Regions from separate parts of the Pantoea sp. XAF26B01_ASV70 genome, predicted to be linked through region 1. Evidence: predicted binding sites of a transcription regulator. Region 1 holds the regulator's gene; the other holds the start of a gene.
What was found. The regulator LexA, encoded in region 1, represses DNA repair genes until DNA is damaged. The targets are predictions, from matches to a motif close to TNCTGTATGTACATACAGNA.
Positions count from the first base shown of each region.

Region 2: a site for LexA is predicted at 6,223-6,242, ahead of dinB (DNA polymerase IV). Genes of this name have one in related genera too.

Region 1 is NZ_CM137251.1:3,897,533-3,905,248, reverse strand. Features, by position in the region: gene ACX8ZY_RS18475 (UTRA domain-containing protein) at 1-658, shown strand, start outside; gene psiE (phosphate-starvation-inducible protein PsiE) at 730-1,140, shown strand; gene ubiC (chorismate lyase) at 1,227-1,739, shown strand; gene ubiA (4-hydroxybenzoate octaprenyltransferase) at 1,798-2,634, shown strand; gene plsB (glycerol-3-phosphate 1-O-acyltransferase PlsB) at 2,698-5,121, opposite strand; gene ACX8ZY_RS18450 (diacylglycerol kinase) at 5,250-5,618, shown strand; gene lexA (transcriptional repressor LexA) at 5,724-6,338, shown strand; gene dinF (MATE family efflux transporter DinF) at 6,439-7,716, shown strand, end outside.
Region 2 is NZ_CM137251.1:3,320,849-3,328,564, reverse strand. Features, by position in the region: gene mtnK (S-methyl-5-thioribose kinase) at 1-732, shown strand, start outside; gene fadE (acyl-CoA dehydrogenase FadE) at 1,194-3,644, opposite strand; gene lpcA (D-sedoheptulose 7-phosphate isomerase) at 3,898-4,476, shown strand; gene ACX8ZY_RS15750 (class II glutamine amidotransferase) at 4,528-5,295, shown strand; gene dpaA (peptidoglycan meso-diaminopimelic acid protein amidase) at 5,266-6,009, opposite strand; gene dinB (DNA polymerase IV) at 6,254-7,309, shown strand; gene ACX8ZY_RS15735 (sugar ABC transporter substrate-binding protein) at 7,346-7,716, opposite strand, start outside.

The DNA of each region.
Region 1 (7,716 bases):
GACGCGTATTCAGGCCGGAGAGTTCAGCGCCGGGCGACTGCCGGCGGAGCGTGCCTTAAGCGAAGCGTTCAGCACGACCCGGATTACCCTTCGGGAAGCACTGGGCAAGCTGGAAGCCCAGGGGATGATCTACCGGGAACTGCGTCGCGGCTGGTTTATCGCACCGCCGCGGCTGATCTATAACCCGCTGCATCACAGCCACTTTCATGCCATGGCAATGGAGCAGGGACGGCAGGCGGCTACCGAGGTCATCGCCGCCGAACAGGTCGCGGCGCACGACAGCGTGGCGACGGCGCTGCGGCTGGCATCCGGTTCGGCGGTGTACTGCATCCGCCGTTTGCGGCGCATCGACGGGCGTGCGGTGCTCTATGTTGAACACTACCTCAATCCGCGTTTTTTCCCTGGTCTGCTTGATGAAGATTTGACCCGCTCACTGACCGATCTCTATGACCAGCGCTACGGCATTCGTTACGGCGGCGCGCGCTTCACCATCCTGCCCGGCCCGCTGCCGGAGGTCGCCGCACCCATGCTGAATGTGGCACCGGGCAGCCCTGGTTTGTTGATCACCCGCATCAATCGCAACCAGCAAAAAGAGGTGATTGATTGCGACTGTGAATACTGGCGTTACGATGCGCTCTGTGTTGATGTGGAGGCCTGAGGAGTTATTGTGATTTGCGTCACACTCGCGCATGATACCGCGCGCTAACAACTCCTTTTTTAAGGCGCAACATGAGTGACAAAAATCCTTTGGCCCGCCACCTTGCAACGGTACTGCAATGGGTGCTGAATCTGGGTCTGCTGAGTCTGGCGATCATCCTGATCGTCTTTTTAGGCAAAGAAACTATCCATCTGGCAAACGTACTGTTTAACACCAGCGAGCAGTCATCCTCCTATCTGTTGATTGAGGGAATTGTCATTTATTTCCTCTACTTCGAATTTATTGCGTTGATTGTTAAGTACTTTCAGTCGGGATATCACTTTCCGCTGCGCTATTTTGTCTATATCGGTATCACGGCAATTATCCGCCTGATTATCGTCGACCATAAAAATCCCTTCGATACGCTCTGTTACTCTGCGGCGATTCTGATTCTGGTGGTCACCCTGTGGCTGGCAAACAGCAACCGCCTGAAACGCGAGTAATCCCCCTGCCGTCTGTCATGACGGCAGGTGTTCGCATCGCGTCTCTGCGCTAAACTAGCGTCCTGAAAATTATTGGGAGTGGTGCTATGTCGCAAGACGCGCTCAGCTTATTACGTGCGCTCAACTGGCTTTCTCCGTCGCAGGCAACCCTTGCGCCGCCATTGCTCGACTGGCTGATGGAGGAGGATTCAATGACGCGCCGTTTTGAACAACATTGTCAGCGGGTCACGGTTCAGCCGCTGCGTGAAGGCTTTATCGACGCCAGCGAGTTGGGTGATGAAAAGAGCTTGTTGCCAGACGATCAACGCTTCTGGCTGCGCGAAGTGTTGCTTTTCGGCGACGATCAGCCCTGGCTGGCTGGCCGTACGCTGGTGCCGGAAAGCACCCTTAACGGGCCAGAAGCGATGCTGCAGCAGCTGGGCACCCGGCCGCTGGGTCGCTATCTCTTCTCCTCTTCAACGCTGACCCGCGATTTTATTGAGCCGGGGCAGGTGGAGGGATTGTGGGGACGACGTTCACGCCTGCGTCTCTCCGGCAAACCGCTGCTGCTGACTGAACTGTTTTTACCGGCATCGCCGCTCTATCGCGATCTGGTCTGAGGATCCTGTGGTGCAAAATAGCTTAAGTATAAATAAATGGCGGGCCTACACGCGCCTGATGCGTATCGATAAGCCGATCGGTACGCTGCTGCTGATGTGGCCAACGCTCTGGGCATTATGGCTGGCTGACATGGCGATCCCGCCGCTGCCGGTGCTGGCGGTGTTTGTTGCCGGTGTCATCGTGATGCGTGCGGCCGGTTGTGTGATCAATGACTACGCCGATCGCAAAGTAGACGGTCATGTCGAACGCACGAAGCATCGGCCACTGGCCAGCGGCGCGGTGAGTGCAAAAGAGGCTAAGTTGCTGTTCGTGATCCTGGCTCTGGCGGCTTTTGCGCTGGTGCTGACCATGAACATGATGACGATTATGCTCTCAGTGGTGGGGCTGGCGCTGGCCTGGGTCTATCCCTTTATGAAGCGTTATACCCACCTGCCGCAGGTAGTGCTGGGTGCTGCCTTTGGCTGGGCCATTCCCATGGCATGGTCCGCAGTTAGTGAGTCCTTACCTCTGGTCTGCTGGCTGGTATTTATCGCCAACATCTGCTGGACGGTCGCCTATGACACTCAGTATGCGATGGTGGATCGGGATGATGACCTGAAGATTGGCGTGAAGTCGACCGCGATTCTCTTTGGCCGTTTCGACAAGCTAATCATTGGTCTGCTGCAACTGGCGACGCTGCTGCTGATGGCGCTGGTTGGCCTCATGCTGCATCTGAACAGCGCCTTCTACTGGACGCTATTACTGGCCGCCGCGCTGTTTGTTTATCAACAGAAGCTGATCGCCGGACGCGAGCGGCAACCCTGTTTCCAGGCTTTTCTCAATAACAACTATGTCGGAATGGTGCTGTTCCTCGGTGTGCTGATGAACACCCCGCCGTTCAGCCAGCTGTTCTGACAGAGGATTCAGGCACAAAAAAGGCGACCTCATGAGGTCGCCTTTTTACTATGCGCGCTGGGGTCAGTCGTGCGCCACAGCGGTTTCAATCGTCATACGGACATCGCTGGTGACCAGGTCTGCCAGCATATGCCAGGTCGCCAGGGTCTGCGCAACATCGGCATCACCGCTGTCGCTGATATACCCTTCATCGCGCAGGGTCAGGACCAGTGAGGTAAAGACCGCTTTGTCGAAGAATTCCGGGGCATTGATACCGTGCAGCACCGACAGACGCTGTGCCAGCGTCCGGCTCTCTTTCTCCAGCGTACCGCGGTTAATCGTCGGCTTGGCGCTGAGAATGGAGAACGTAATAGCATAGCGCTGCAGTGTTTCACGCACACCGGCGGCCAGCAGTTGCAGCGTGCGATAGCGCGCTGAGGAAAAGCGCAATTCGCCAGCTTCGAGCGTAATCAGGCCCTGACGCGCCAGCTCCTGACTCAGTTCGGTCAGCAGTTGCGGCAGCTCATCAGTCTGCCAGCGCAGGAACAGCTCACTCTTCAGCATCGGGTAGATCAGGCTCACCTGACGCAGCAGTTCTGCTTCGCTCAGCGTCTGATGCTGCTGAACAATGGCGGCAATCAGCGACGGCATCACCAGCATATGATGAATATTGTTGCGATAGTAGGTCATCAGCACCGCCTGCTCTCGCGGCAGAATGATGATGTCGCCAATGCTGTCCTTTTCACTCTCAAACTTATTCATACCCATGGCGTGATCCAGCAGCGCTTCCGCTGAGAGATCGGGTACGGTCGCATTTGGCGAGTAAGGCACGTTGCGCAGCAACTGGGTATAGCACTCCAGTTGTTCAATCAGCTGTTCACGGGTTAGTGAGCGCTGACGTGACGCCAGCAGGGCGGTGACACAGAGGTTCATGGCGTTAGCCGCGCCCGCTTCATTGATACGCACCATCAGGCTGGCAGCAATATCGTTGACGGTTGGGGTTAACCAGCTGGGACGCTGCGGCTCAATCGGATCGATGGCATCGCGCCATTCCGGCACCCGCTTATTGAGATAGTTGACCAGCGGCAGGGGTTCGCCAAAGTTCACGTAACCCTGACCGAGATTGCGCAGCTTGCGTAAGCCGCGCACCATCTGCATGAAGCCCTCTTTCTCTTTCGCCGCGCCGCGCAGTTCTTTAGCGTAAGTGCCCACTTCCATCACGTGCTCATAGCCGATGTAAATCGGCACCAGCGTGATGGGGCGATTTCCGCCGCGCAGCATCGCCTGCAGCGTCATGGCTAAGGTGCCGGTTTTAGGGTCCAGCAGGCGACCGGTTCGTGAACGGCCACCTTCGACAAAGTACTCAACCGAATAGCCGCGGGTGAATAGCTCGCCGAGATATTCGCGGAATACCGTGGCGTAGAGCTTGTTGCCTTTAAAGGTACGACGAATAAAGAAAGCGCCCAGGCGACGGAAAATCGGGCCGGCTGGCCAGAAGTTGAGATTGATCCCGGCTGCGATGTGCGGCGGCACCAGTCCCTGATGATAGAGCACATAGGAGAGCAGCAGATAATCCATGTGGCTGCGATGGCACGGCACATAGACAATCTCGTGGCCATCCTGCGCCAGCTGGCGGACTTTTTCGCCGCCATTGACGTTGATGCCCTGATAGAGCCGACTCCAGAGCCAGCCCATCACGCGGTCAGTTACGCGGATGGCTTCATAGGAGAAGTTTGCCGCAATCTCCTCCATCATTTCGACGGCGTTCTGCTGCGCTTTCTCATGGGAGATTTTTTTGCTGCGAGCTTCATCTTCTACTGCTTTTTCAATCGCTTTGGATTGCAGCAGACGAGTAAACAGATCCTGACGCGCCGGCAAGCGCGGGCCAATCGCCGCCAGCCGCTGGCGGGCAAAATGAATGCGCGCCACACGAGCCAGCTTCTGGGCGATCGACTGATCCGTACCGTGTTCAGTTGCCATGCGGCGCAGCGACACCGTCGGCGAGAAGCGGACAAAACTGTCGCGCCCGTGCCAGATCACCGCAAAAAACTTCTGCACCCCGTTCAGCACCCGCAGGTGTGGCGTTGCTTCGCCCTGGACTTCACGTCCTGGTGCGCGGCCAAACATCACCGTGACCGGCAGCATCTGAATATCCAGCTTAGGGTTATTGCGATGCAGGTCCAGGTAATCGTGAAAAATTTTCACGGATTCAACGCTGGGCACAAAATAGGGGAAGACGCGAGGGCCATTGTGGATAAAGACGTGGCGCGGCAGCAGAGAACCATCAATCTCCAGCGGAGTGAGCGGGTCGGGCAGATGATGCCGCAGACACTGTGCGCGTAAAGTCAGTAAGTCGGCCTTCGAATCGTAAGGCAAAACATACATAATAGGTCGGGTCGGATCCAGACCATGTTCAGACACGGGATCGGCCGGAATGGCCTTACTTTTTACCAAAAACGACAGTGGTAAATTAAGCAGTTTGTAATAGAGTTTACGCCAACCTGACATAGACAACATGAAGCCTCTTGTTAGCAAAGCGCCGCAAGCATACCAGAAAGCGCAGCGAAGATCTGTGGTGGTGCCAATTGCACGCAGCCCAGACATTGACGTCAATCCGATGAAAGGGTTCCCACATCATGGCAAATAATGCCACCGGACTTATCAGAATAGTAAAAGCTGCAGGTTACTCATGGCAGGGACTGCGTGCCGCCTGGCAACATGAAGCGGCGTTTCGGCAGGAAGCGCTGGCTGCGCTGGCCGCTATTGTTATTGCGTGCTGGCTGGATGTCGATGTGGTCTCCCGCATCCTCATGATTGGGGCGGTGGTGCTGGTGGTCATTGTTGAAATCCTCAATAGCGCCATTGAAGCAGTGGTCGACCGCATCGGTCAGGAGCATCATCCGCTGGCGGGCCGGGCAAAAGACATGGGCTCGGCGGCGGTGCTGATCAGCATCTTACTGGCACTCTTCGTCTGGATCGCGCTGCTCTGGACACATTTGCGATAAGCCTTCCATAACGCGTCTGAGGGCGCGTTTTCCCTGACAATCGGTTTCCATTTCACCAATACCTGTATATACTCACAGCGACTGTATAAACAACCAGGGGGCGGGATGAAAGCATTAACCAGCAGGCAGCAGCAGGTCTATGACCTGATTCGCGACCATATTTCTTCAACGGGCATGCCGCCTACGCGTGCCGAGATCGCCGCGCAGCTGGGCTTCCGTTCGCCGAACGCGGCAGAAGAGCATCTGAAAGCGCTGGCGCGCAAAGGCGTCATCGAGATCGTTTCCGGTGCATCGCGCGGCATTCGACTGTTAATGGAAGAAGAAGCCTCAGAAGGGCTACCGCTGATTGGCCGGGTTGCTGCCGGTGAGCCGATCATGGCGCAGGAACATATCGAAACCCACTACAAGGTCGATCCGGGCCTGTTTAAGCCGTCTGCTGACTTCCTGCTGCGCGTCAGCGGAATGTCGATGAAAGATATCGGGATTATGGATGGCGACCTGCTCGCGGTGCATAAAACCCAGGATGTGCGTAACGGCCAGGTTGTGGTTGCCCGCATTGATGATGAAGTCACCGTTAAGCGCTGGAAAAAGCAGGGTGCTATCGTGCATCTGCTGCCGGAAAACAGCGATTTTGACCCGATTGTTGTCGATACCCGTGCGCAGTCACTGACCATAGAAGGTCTGGCTGTTGGCGTGGTGCGCAACGGTGAGTGGCTCTGATTCTTCTGCCAGCGTGCATTCGCCTTCTCTGATGCTATTCTGTCTGCCCTAATTTTGTCGCTGCCTCTTTTGCGCAGCGACACTGAGCACGGAACGGCGAATGCGCTTTATTACGGCAACCGATAAAAATCTCTGGCGGCTTGCGCTGCCGATGATCCTTTCAAATATCACCGTTCCCTTACTTGGAGTGGTCGATACTGCAGTAATTGGTCATCTCGACAGCCCTGTCTATCTTGGCGGGGTTGCGGTCGGGACTACAGTGACCAGCTTCCTCTTTATGCTGCTGCTTTTCCTTCGAATGAGTACCACTGGCCTTACGGCGCAGGCATTTGGCGCGGGCGATAAAATGGCGCTGGCACGCGCGCTGACTCAGCCGCTGATCATTGCGCTGCTGGCGGGCGTACTGTTCATCGCTTTGCGTTATCCGATTATTCAGCTGTCGACCCATCTGGTTGGCGGCAATCCCGATGTACTCGAACAGGCGGCACTGTTTATTCAGATTCGCTGGCTCAGTGCGCCTGCCACGCTGGCAAACCTGGTCATTCTGGGCTGGCTGCTGGGCGTGCAGTATGCACGCGCGCCGGTGATCCTGCTGGTGGTGGGCAACCTGGTTAACATCGTGCTCGATCTCTGGCTGGTGATGGGGCTGCACTGGGGTGTCGCGGGGGCGGCAACCGCCACGGCGCTGGCGGAATACATTACGCTGGGTGTCGGCAGCATCATGGTCTGGCGGGTGTTAAAACTGCGCGGAATTACGCTTAGCCTGCTGAAGCAGAGCTGGCGCGGTGACAGCGGCCGGCTGCTGCGACTGAACCGGGATATCATGCTGCGCTCTCTGATGCTGCAGCTCTGTTTCGCCTCGCTGACCGTACTGGGTGCCCGGCTGGGTCCGGATGTGGTGGCGGTTAACGCAGTATTACTGATGTTCATCACTTTTACGGCTTACGCGCTGGATGGCTTTGCCTATGCGGTTGAAGCTTTTGCGGGTGAGGCGCATGGTGCAAAAGATGGCAGCAAACTCCTGCGCGTCTGGCACTCTGCCTGTCGGCAGGCGGTGGTGGTGGCGCTGTTCTTCTCGCTGATCTATGCCATTTTTGGCCCGCAAATCGTTACCCTGCTGACCTCTCTTCAGTCACTCCAGCAGACAGCGGACCGCTATCTGGTCTGGCAGATGATTATGCCGCTGATCGGTGTCTGGTGTTATCTGCTGGATGGCATGTTCATCGGGGCGACGCGCGGGCGCGAGATGCGTAACAGCATGGTAGTTGCCGCAGCCGGCTATTTTCTGACGCTGCTTAGCGTACCGGTGCTGGGTAACCATGGTCTTTGGCTGGCAGTCACGGTTTTCCTGGCGCTGCGAGGCCTGTCGCTGTGGCTC
Region 2 (7,716 bases), 580 kb from region 1:
AAAAAAGCGGAAGTGGCGCGTTTTATTAATCCGGAAATGTGTGAAATCACCGAAGATCTTTTCTTTAACGATCCCTATACCGACCATGAGCGCAATAGCTATCCCGAAGCGCTTGAACCGCTGGTCGCCAGCCTGCGTAATGACGATGCACTGCGCATTGCGGTGGGCGGTCTCAAGCATCGTTTCTTTGCCCACGCTGAAGCGCTGCTGCATGGTGATATTCACAGCGGATCGATTTTCGTTGCTGATGGCAGCCTGAAAGCGATTGATGCGGAATTTGGTTATTTTGGCCCTATCGGTTTTGATGTCGGCACCGCCATCGGCAACCTGCTGATTAACTACTGCGGCGTGCCGGGTCTGCTGCCACCGCGTGAGGCCGCCGATGCACGCGAGCAGCGTCTCAGCGATGTGCACACCCTCTGGACCACCTTTGCCTCGGGCTTTCTGGCACTGGCGGCTGAGAAAACCCGTGATGAGGCGCTGGCTTATCCAGGCTATGCGGAGGCGTTTCTGCGTAAAGTATGGGCCGATACCATCGGTTACTGCGGCACCGAACTGATTCGCCGCACGGTGGGGATGTCACACGTGGCGGATATGAAGCTGATTGCCGATCCGGCGATGCGAACCGACTGCATCCGTAATGCAATTAATCTGGGACGCACGCTGATTCTGGCGGCCGATCATGTAGAAGATGTGGATGCGCTGATTGCCCGCATCCGTCAGGCAGGATAAAAAAGCCGAGGTGATGTTTGATGCCAGTCAGTTAAGCGACAGGTGATAACGCAGTCTGGTGCCGCTCAGGGACTGGCGGTCCTCGCGCCGCTGCGCGGTTCCTTCACTTCATTCGCCTGCCTGACGGACCGTCGGGGATGGCACTTCCTGTGCCGCCCCGCCTTTCGCCCGCGTCCTGCGGGCTCTCCTGGCAGACTCATTCTGTTCAGCGCTGCGGATTGCCTGCTCCTGATCGCCACCAGCCTGCCCTGAAGCTTCTGGTGCGTGCTGTTAAAAAGGGCACGAGAGTGGAGGCCAGCGCACCTCTGCTGCTGAAAGGGCTATCCGCAGCGCTGAGGCGTGACGGTGGGCCAGAAGTCCACGCCGGGAAGCGTGGACAGTTCGGGGCCGGCCAGGGAGGGCCGATCCCCGAACGGTTCGGCGTCTGCTCCCTGAGCCGGTGCTGCAGGCTAACGCTAAACCTATGCTGCCTCACTCGCCCGTGACGCAGCCTGAGGGGCTTTCTCTGGCACCGGCACTGCCAGCGCATCCGCCTCAAACTCATCGACGTTAATCGAACGCAGGCGGCTGGCCTCAGCACGCTGCAACACTTCAGCCTCTTTAGCATCAATCCAGCCCTGCTCCAGCGCGCGCTTCGCCAGCGCATCCAGCCGGGTAAAGGAGAGGTGCTGCTTCGTCTGTTTGCACAGCCTGTCATGGATCACTTCTGCCGCCATCACATCCTGCAACGCCTGTTCCAGCTGACCGGCAGGGTTGTGCTCGCTGGGCGTCAGGTACATGCCACGGCCCAGACGGCTGCGGGTAGCTGACGGCTGTTGCAGCAGTTTTGCCAGCTGATGGTCCAGACGGTCAGACGGAGCAGGGCAGTGATGACCGCCTGCAAAAATAGTCATCCGCAATGCGCCCGCGACCAGACGGTTCGGGAAGTTACGCAGCAGGTCGTCCATCGCGACTTCCGCCTGATGTAACGCATCCTGCACGCCCCAGTGCACCAGCGGCAGATCGGCTTCGTTGCGGCCTTCATCGTCATAGCGTTTCAGCGTCGCCGAAGCGAGATAGAGCTGGCTCAGCACATCGCCCAGACGCGCCGAGATACGCTCACGACGTTTCAGGCTGCCGCCCAGCACCGCCATCGACACATCAGAGAGCAACGCCAGGTTGGCACTGATGCGGTTCAGATGCTGATAGTAACGACGGGTGCCATCGCGGGTCGGGGTGGCGCTGGTGCGTCCGGCGGTTAAGCCCAGCCACAGGCTGCGCATGGTGCTGCTGCCGACATGACCGATGTGGCTGAACAGCGCCTGATCAAACGCGTTAACATCGTTGCTGGCTGCCGCCGCCATCTCCTGCAGTACGTAAGGATGGCAGCGAATCGCACCCTGTCCGAAGATAATCATGCTGCGGGTCAGAATATTAGCGCCTTCTACCGTGATGGCGATAGGCGCACCCTGATAGGCGCGGGCCAGGAAGTTGCTGTTACCCAGCATAATGCCTTTACCGCCGGCAATATCCATGGCGTCGATAATGGCGCGCTGACCGCGATGGGTGCAGTGATATTTCACAATCGCCGACAGCACTGCCGGTTTTTCACCCTGCATAATACCGGCGGTAATCAGCGTGGCCGCCGCATCCATCACGTAGGCGTTACCGGCAATGCGCGCCAGCGGCTCTTCAATTCCTTCCATCTTACCGATTGAGACGCGGAACTGACGACGGATATGGGCATAGGCGCCTGTCGCCAGCGCCACACTTTTCAGGCTGCCGGTTGAGTTCGATGGCAGCGTAATGCCGCGACCCACAGACAGACACTCCACCAGCATCCGCCAGCCCTGACCGGCCATTTGTGGGCCGCCGATAATATAGTCAATCGGTACAAAGATATTATTGCCGCGTGTCGGCCCGTTCTGGAACGGCACGTTAAGCGGGAAGTGGCGATGGCCAATCTCCACGCCGGGCGTGTTGGTCGGGATCAGCGCACAGGTAATGCCAGGATTTTCGTTATCGCTGAGCAGATGATCCGGGTCGGAGAGTTTAAATGCCAGCCCCAGCACGGTGGCGATCGGCGCCAGCGTAATATAGCGCTTGTTCCAGGTCAGCCGCATGCCCAGCACCTGCTGACCCTGCCACTCGCCCATGCAGACCACGCCGGTATCGGGGATGGCTCCGGCATCTGAGCCCGCTTCCGGACTGGTCAGCGCAAAGCAGGGGATCTCATCGCCGCGTGCCAGCCGGGGTAAATAGTGATTTTTCTGCTCTTCAGTGCCGTAGTGTTGCAGCAGTTCGCCCGGACCTAATGAGTTAGGCACGCCCACGGTAATCGCCAGAATCCCTGAGACGCCCGACAGTTTTTGCAGCACGCAGGCCTGCGCATAGGCTGAGAAATCGAGTCCGCCATACTCTTTTTTGATAATCATCGCGAAGAAACGATGCTCTTTCAGATAAGCCCACAGTTCCGGCGGCATATCGGCCAGCTCATGGGTGATCTGGAAATCGTTGGCCATGCGGCATGCTTCTTCAACCGGACCATTGAGAAAAGCCTGCTCGTCGGCAGTCAGGCGCGGCTGCGGATAGTTGTGCAGCTTCTGCCAGTCTGGTTTGCCCTGAAACAGATCGCCTTCCCACCAGGTGGTGCCCGCATCGATCGCTTCTTTTTCGGTGCGTGACATCGGCGGCATCACCTGCTGGAAGCGCTGAAACATCGGCTTTGAAAACAGGCTGCGGCGCAGTGACGGCAGGTTGAACGGCAGCAGGATGATCGCCAGCGGCAACAGTAACCATGGCGTCCAGAGGTGAGCAAAAGCCATCGCAGCAGTCCACAACAGCAGAATCGCGCTGCTGAGCCGCAACGACAGGCGGTGATAGAACAGGGCGCCAATCAGCGCCACCGTGGCAAGTATCGAGACAACCATCATAATGAACCGCTCCAAGTAGTAAGAGGTCTGACCTGTTATGTAGAGAGGTTTAGAGCAGTTGGGTTGATTTATCAATTTGTTTACATCGCAATTACAACCTGCCTCACAAAAACCGATTTCTGTCCATTTTTGCATCACCCGCTGCAGCGATAATCGCCGCCACTGCCTGGCCAGCCATGGCATGACGCTTTGCGCTGACCGGCCATTCCGTTAAACTTGCTGCGATTAACCTCTCCTAAAAAAGGACATCCCTATGTACCAGGACATTATCCGCTCTGAGCTTAATGAAGCTGCTGATACGCTGAATAAATTCCTCAGCGACGAGGCCAATATCCATGCGATCCAGCGTGCGGCGGTGCTGCTGGCTGACAGCTTTAAGGCGGGCGGCAAGGTGCTTTCCTGCGGTAACGGCGGTTCACATTGCGATGCGATGCATTTCGCTGAAGAGCTGACCGGTCGCTACCGCGAAAATCGTCCTGGCTATCCGGCGATTGCCATCTCTGATGTCAGCCATCTCTCCTGCGTCAGTAATGACTTTGGTTATGACTATGTCTTTTCACGCTATGTGGAAGCAGTAGGGCGTCCGGGCGATGTGCTGCTGGGCCTCTCAACTTCCGGTAACTCTGCCAATATCATTAAAGCAATTGAAGCTGCCCGTGCGCAGGGGATGAAAGTGATCACCCTGACCGGTAAAGATGGCGGTAAGATGGCAGGCAGTGCCGACATTGAAATCCGGGTGCCACACTTTGGTTATGCCGATCGCATCCAGGAGATCCACATTAAAGTGATCCATATCCTGATGCTGCTGATCGAAAAAGAGATGGTGAAGTAACTGCGCTGGCCTCCCGCCTGACGGGAGGCCGCTTACTCTAAGGCGGTGGCTATGTGCGAATTGCTCGGGATGAGCGCCAATGTTCCCACGGATATCTGTTTCAGCTTTACCGGTCTGGTTCAGCGTGGCGGTGGAACCGGGCCTCACAAAGATGGCTGGGGCATTACCTTCTACGAAGATAAAGGTTGTCGTACGTTTAAAGATCCGCTGCCGAGCTTTAACTCGCCGATCGCGCGTCTGGTGCAGGAGTATCCGATCAAATCGCATTCGGTGGTGGCGCACATCCGCCAGGCGAATCGCGGGCAGGTGTCGCTGGAAAATACCCACCCGTTTACCCGCGAATTGTGGGGCCGTAACTGGACCTATGCGCACAACGGGCAGCTCAGGGGCTATCGGCAGCTGGAGACTGGCACATTCCGGCCGGTGGGCGAAACGGACAGTGAGAAGGCGTTCTGCTGGATCCTGCATCAGCTGGCGACGCGCTATCCGCGCACGCCAGGCAACTGGCCTGCGGTATTTCGTTTTATCGGGGAGCTTGCCGGCACGTTGCGGCAGAAGGGCGTGTTTAACATGCTGCTGTCAGACGGCCGTTATCTGATGGCCTTTTGCTCCACCAATCTTTACTGGATCACCCGCCGCGCACCCTTTGGCCGGGCGCAGTTACTGGATCAGGATGTGGAGGTCGATTTTCAGCAGCACACCACGCCGCATGACGTGGTGACGGTGATTGCTACGCAGCCACTGACGGCCAATGAAACCTGGCAGCGGATTGTGCCAGGTGAATGGGCGTTATTCTGCCTTGGAGAGCGCCAGGAATGAACGTGAAGCGGCTTCGGGACTGGCTAAAACCGGTGCCGGGCTGCTGTTCATCACATATTTACCGCTGGCGACATTAACCATCGGCGGCTGATGATATTTAGCAAAGTAAGCGTATCCCGGCTGCAGCTGCTGCCAGAAACTGGCATAGGTGGAGTAGCGGTGACGCTGCATATTGCTGTCGGTCATGCGGAATGGATAGATGCTGATGCTGATATCCTGCTGGCCGTTACGCAGTGCGGCATTCACATAGGTAAAAATCTCATCCATATAGGCGTTAGTCATGGCATAGCAGCCAATCGACTTACAGTCGCCATGAATCATCAGGTAATTGCCGCTGTAGCCCTGATTACGATCGTACTGATTCGGAAAGCCGATGTTGATCGCGCGATAAAACCGGCTATCCGGCTTCAGCTGATTCAGCTTCACGTTGTAAAAACCTTCCGGGCTTTTGAAATCGCCTTCACGGCGTTTCGGGCCAAGGCCGCCAGAAAAGTTACAGATGCGGTAGGTGTCCAGCAGGCGGTATTCGTTACCGATTTTGCCGTAGAGTTCGAGCGTGCGTTCTTCCTTGAAGATCTGGATATAGACCGGGGTGCCGAGTAACTGCTTCTTTAATTCTTTGCTGACCGGTGCCGTTGAGACGGGTTCGGGTGTCATTGCCATGCTGAGGGCTGGCAGTAAAATCATCGCAAACAGGAGTGCGATTTTGCCCATGCTGTGTGTACCTTGAGGTGAAGAGAACATGACGCAAAATGTGCGTCTCTGTTTGCATTATCGGAACTGTCCGCTACCGCAGCGCAACATTAAACATTGTCTGTTTTTTTAGCAAGACGGCGTCAGCCAAATTCGCGATTTACTGAAGGATATTCGACCAGAAATTTGTAAACTTTAATCGTCAGCGCGACAAATATTGCAGTTACCCCTGCCAACTGTATACTTATCCAGTGCCGGAGGGGGTATGCGTAAAATCATTCATGTCGATATGGACTGCTTCTATGCCGCGGTGGAGATGCGTGATAATCCCCAGCTGCGCGACATCCCGATCGCCATTGGTGGCAGCCGCGAACGTCGCGGCGTGATCAGCACCGCCAACTATCCGGCGCGCAAATTTGGCGTGCGCAGCGCGATGCCAACCGGCATGGCCCTCAAGTTATGCCCGCATCTGCGTCTGCTGCCAGGACGCTTCGACGCCTATAAAGAAGCCTCCGCGCAGATCCGCGACATCTTTACCCGCTATACGCCGCTGATTGAACCGCTCTCCCTTGATGAAGCTTACCTGGATGTCACCGACAGCCCCCACTGTCACGGCTCTGCCACACTGATGGCGCAGGCGATCCGTGCCACCATCTACCGTGAAACCGGGCTTACCGCCTCAGCGGGCATCGCCCCGATTAAATTTCTGGCGAAGATCGCCTCTGACCTGAATAAGCCGGACGGCCAGTTCGTGATTACCCCGCCGGAGATGTCCGGTTTTCTGCTGACTCTGCCGCTGGCGAAGATCCCTGGCGTCGGCAAGGTCTCGGCCAAAAAGCTGGAAGAGATGGGGCTGGTAACCTGTGGCGACGTGCAGAAGGCGGACTTAGCGCTGCTGTTAAAGCGCTTTGGCAAGTTTGGCCGGGTGCTGTGGGAGCGCAGTAATGGCATTGATGACCGCAGCGTGATCGTTGAGCGCGAGCGTAAATCGCTGGGGGTTGAACGGACGCTGGCGGAAGATATCAGCGACTGGGATGCCTGCCTGGAAATTATCGATTTTCTCTACGCCGAACTGGATCGCCGGCTGACGCAGATCCGACCTGACAAGCAGGTGGCGCGTCAGGGCGTCAAACTGAAGTTCAGTGATTTTCAGCAGACGACCCAGGAGCATATCTGGCCGGTGCTGAATAAAGAGGACATGATTGCCATCGCCCGTAAAACCTGGGATGAGCGTCGTGCCGGGCGCGGCGTGCGGCTGGTGGGATTACATGTGACTATGGTGGATCCCCAGCTGGAGCGTCAGCTGCTGCTGGGTCTGTAACCGTCAGCCTCACCGACCGGCAAGGCTGACATCCGATTACTTCTTATATTTCGCCGCCAGGGTCGCAAACCACGGGGCAACGAAATCCTCATTGCTGCCCCAGCCCGGAATGATCTTGTTCAGTGACGCGACGTTCACCGCGCCAGGCTGGCTGTTAAGCTGCTGCTGAGAGATTGATGCCGCTTTAAACTGATAAGTCGCTGGCGTCTCTTCACCGGCAATTTTCTTCGCCACCAGACGCATATTCACCGCGCCAATAGTTTTAGGATCCACCGCTACCGTCTGCACCCACGGGCTGTTTTTCTCGCGCATCAGCTGCAAATCCTGGTTCGAGACATCAATGCTATAGAGCTTGATCTCGGTACGGCCATTCTCCTGCAGCGCTTTGTAAGCGCCCTGGCTGAAGG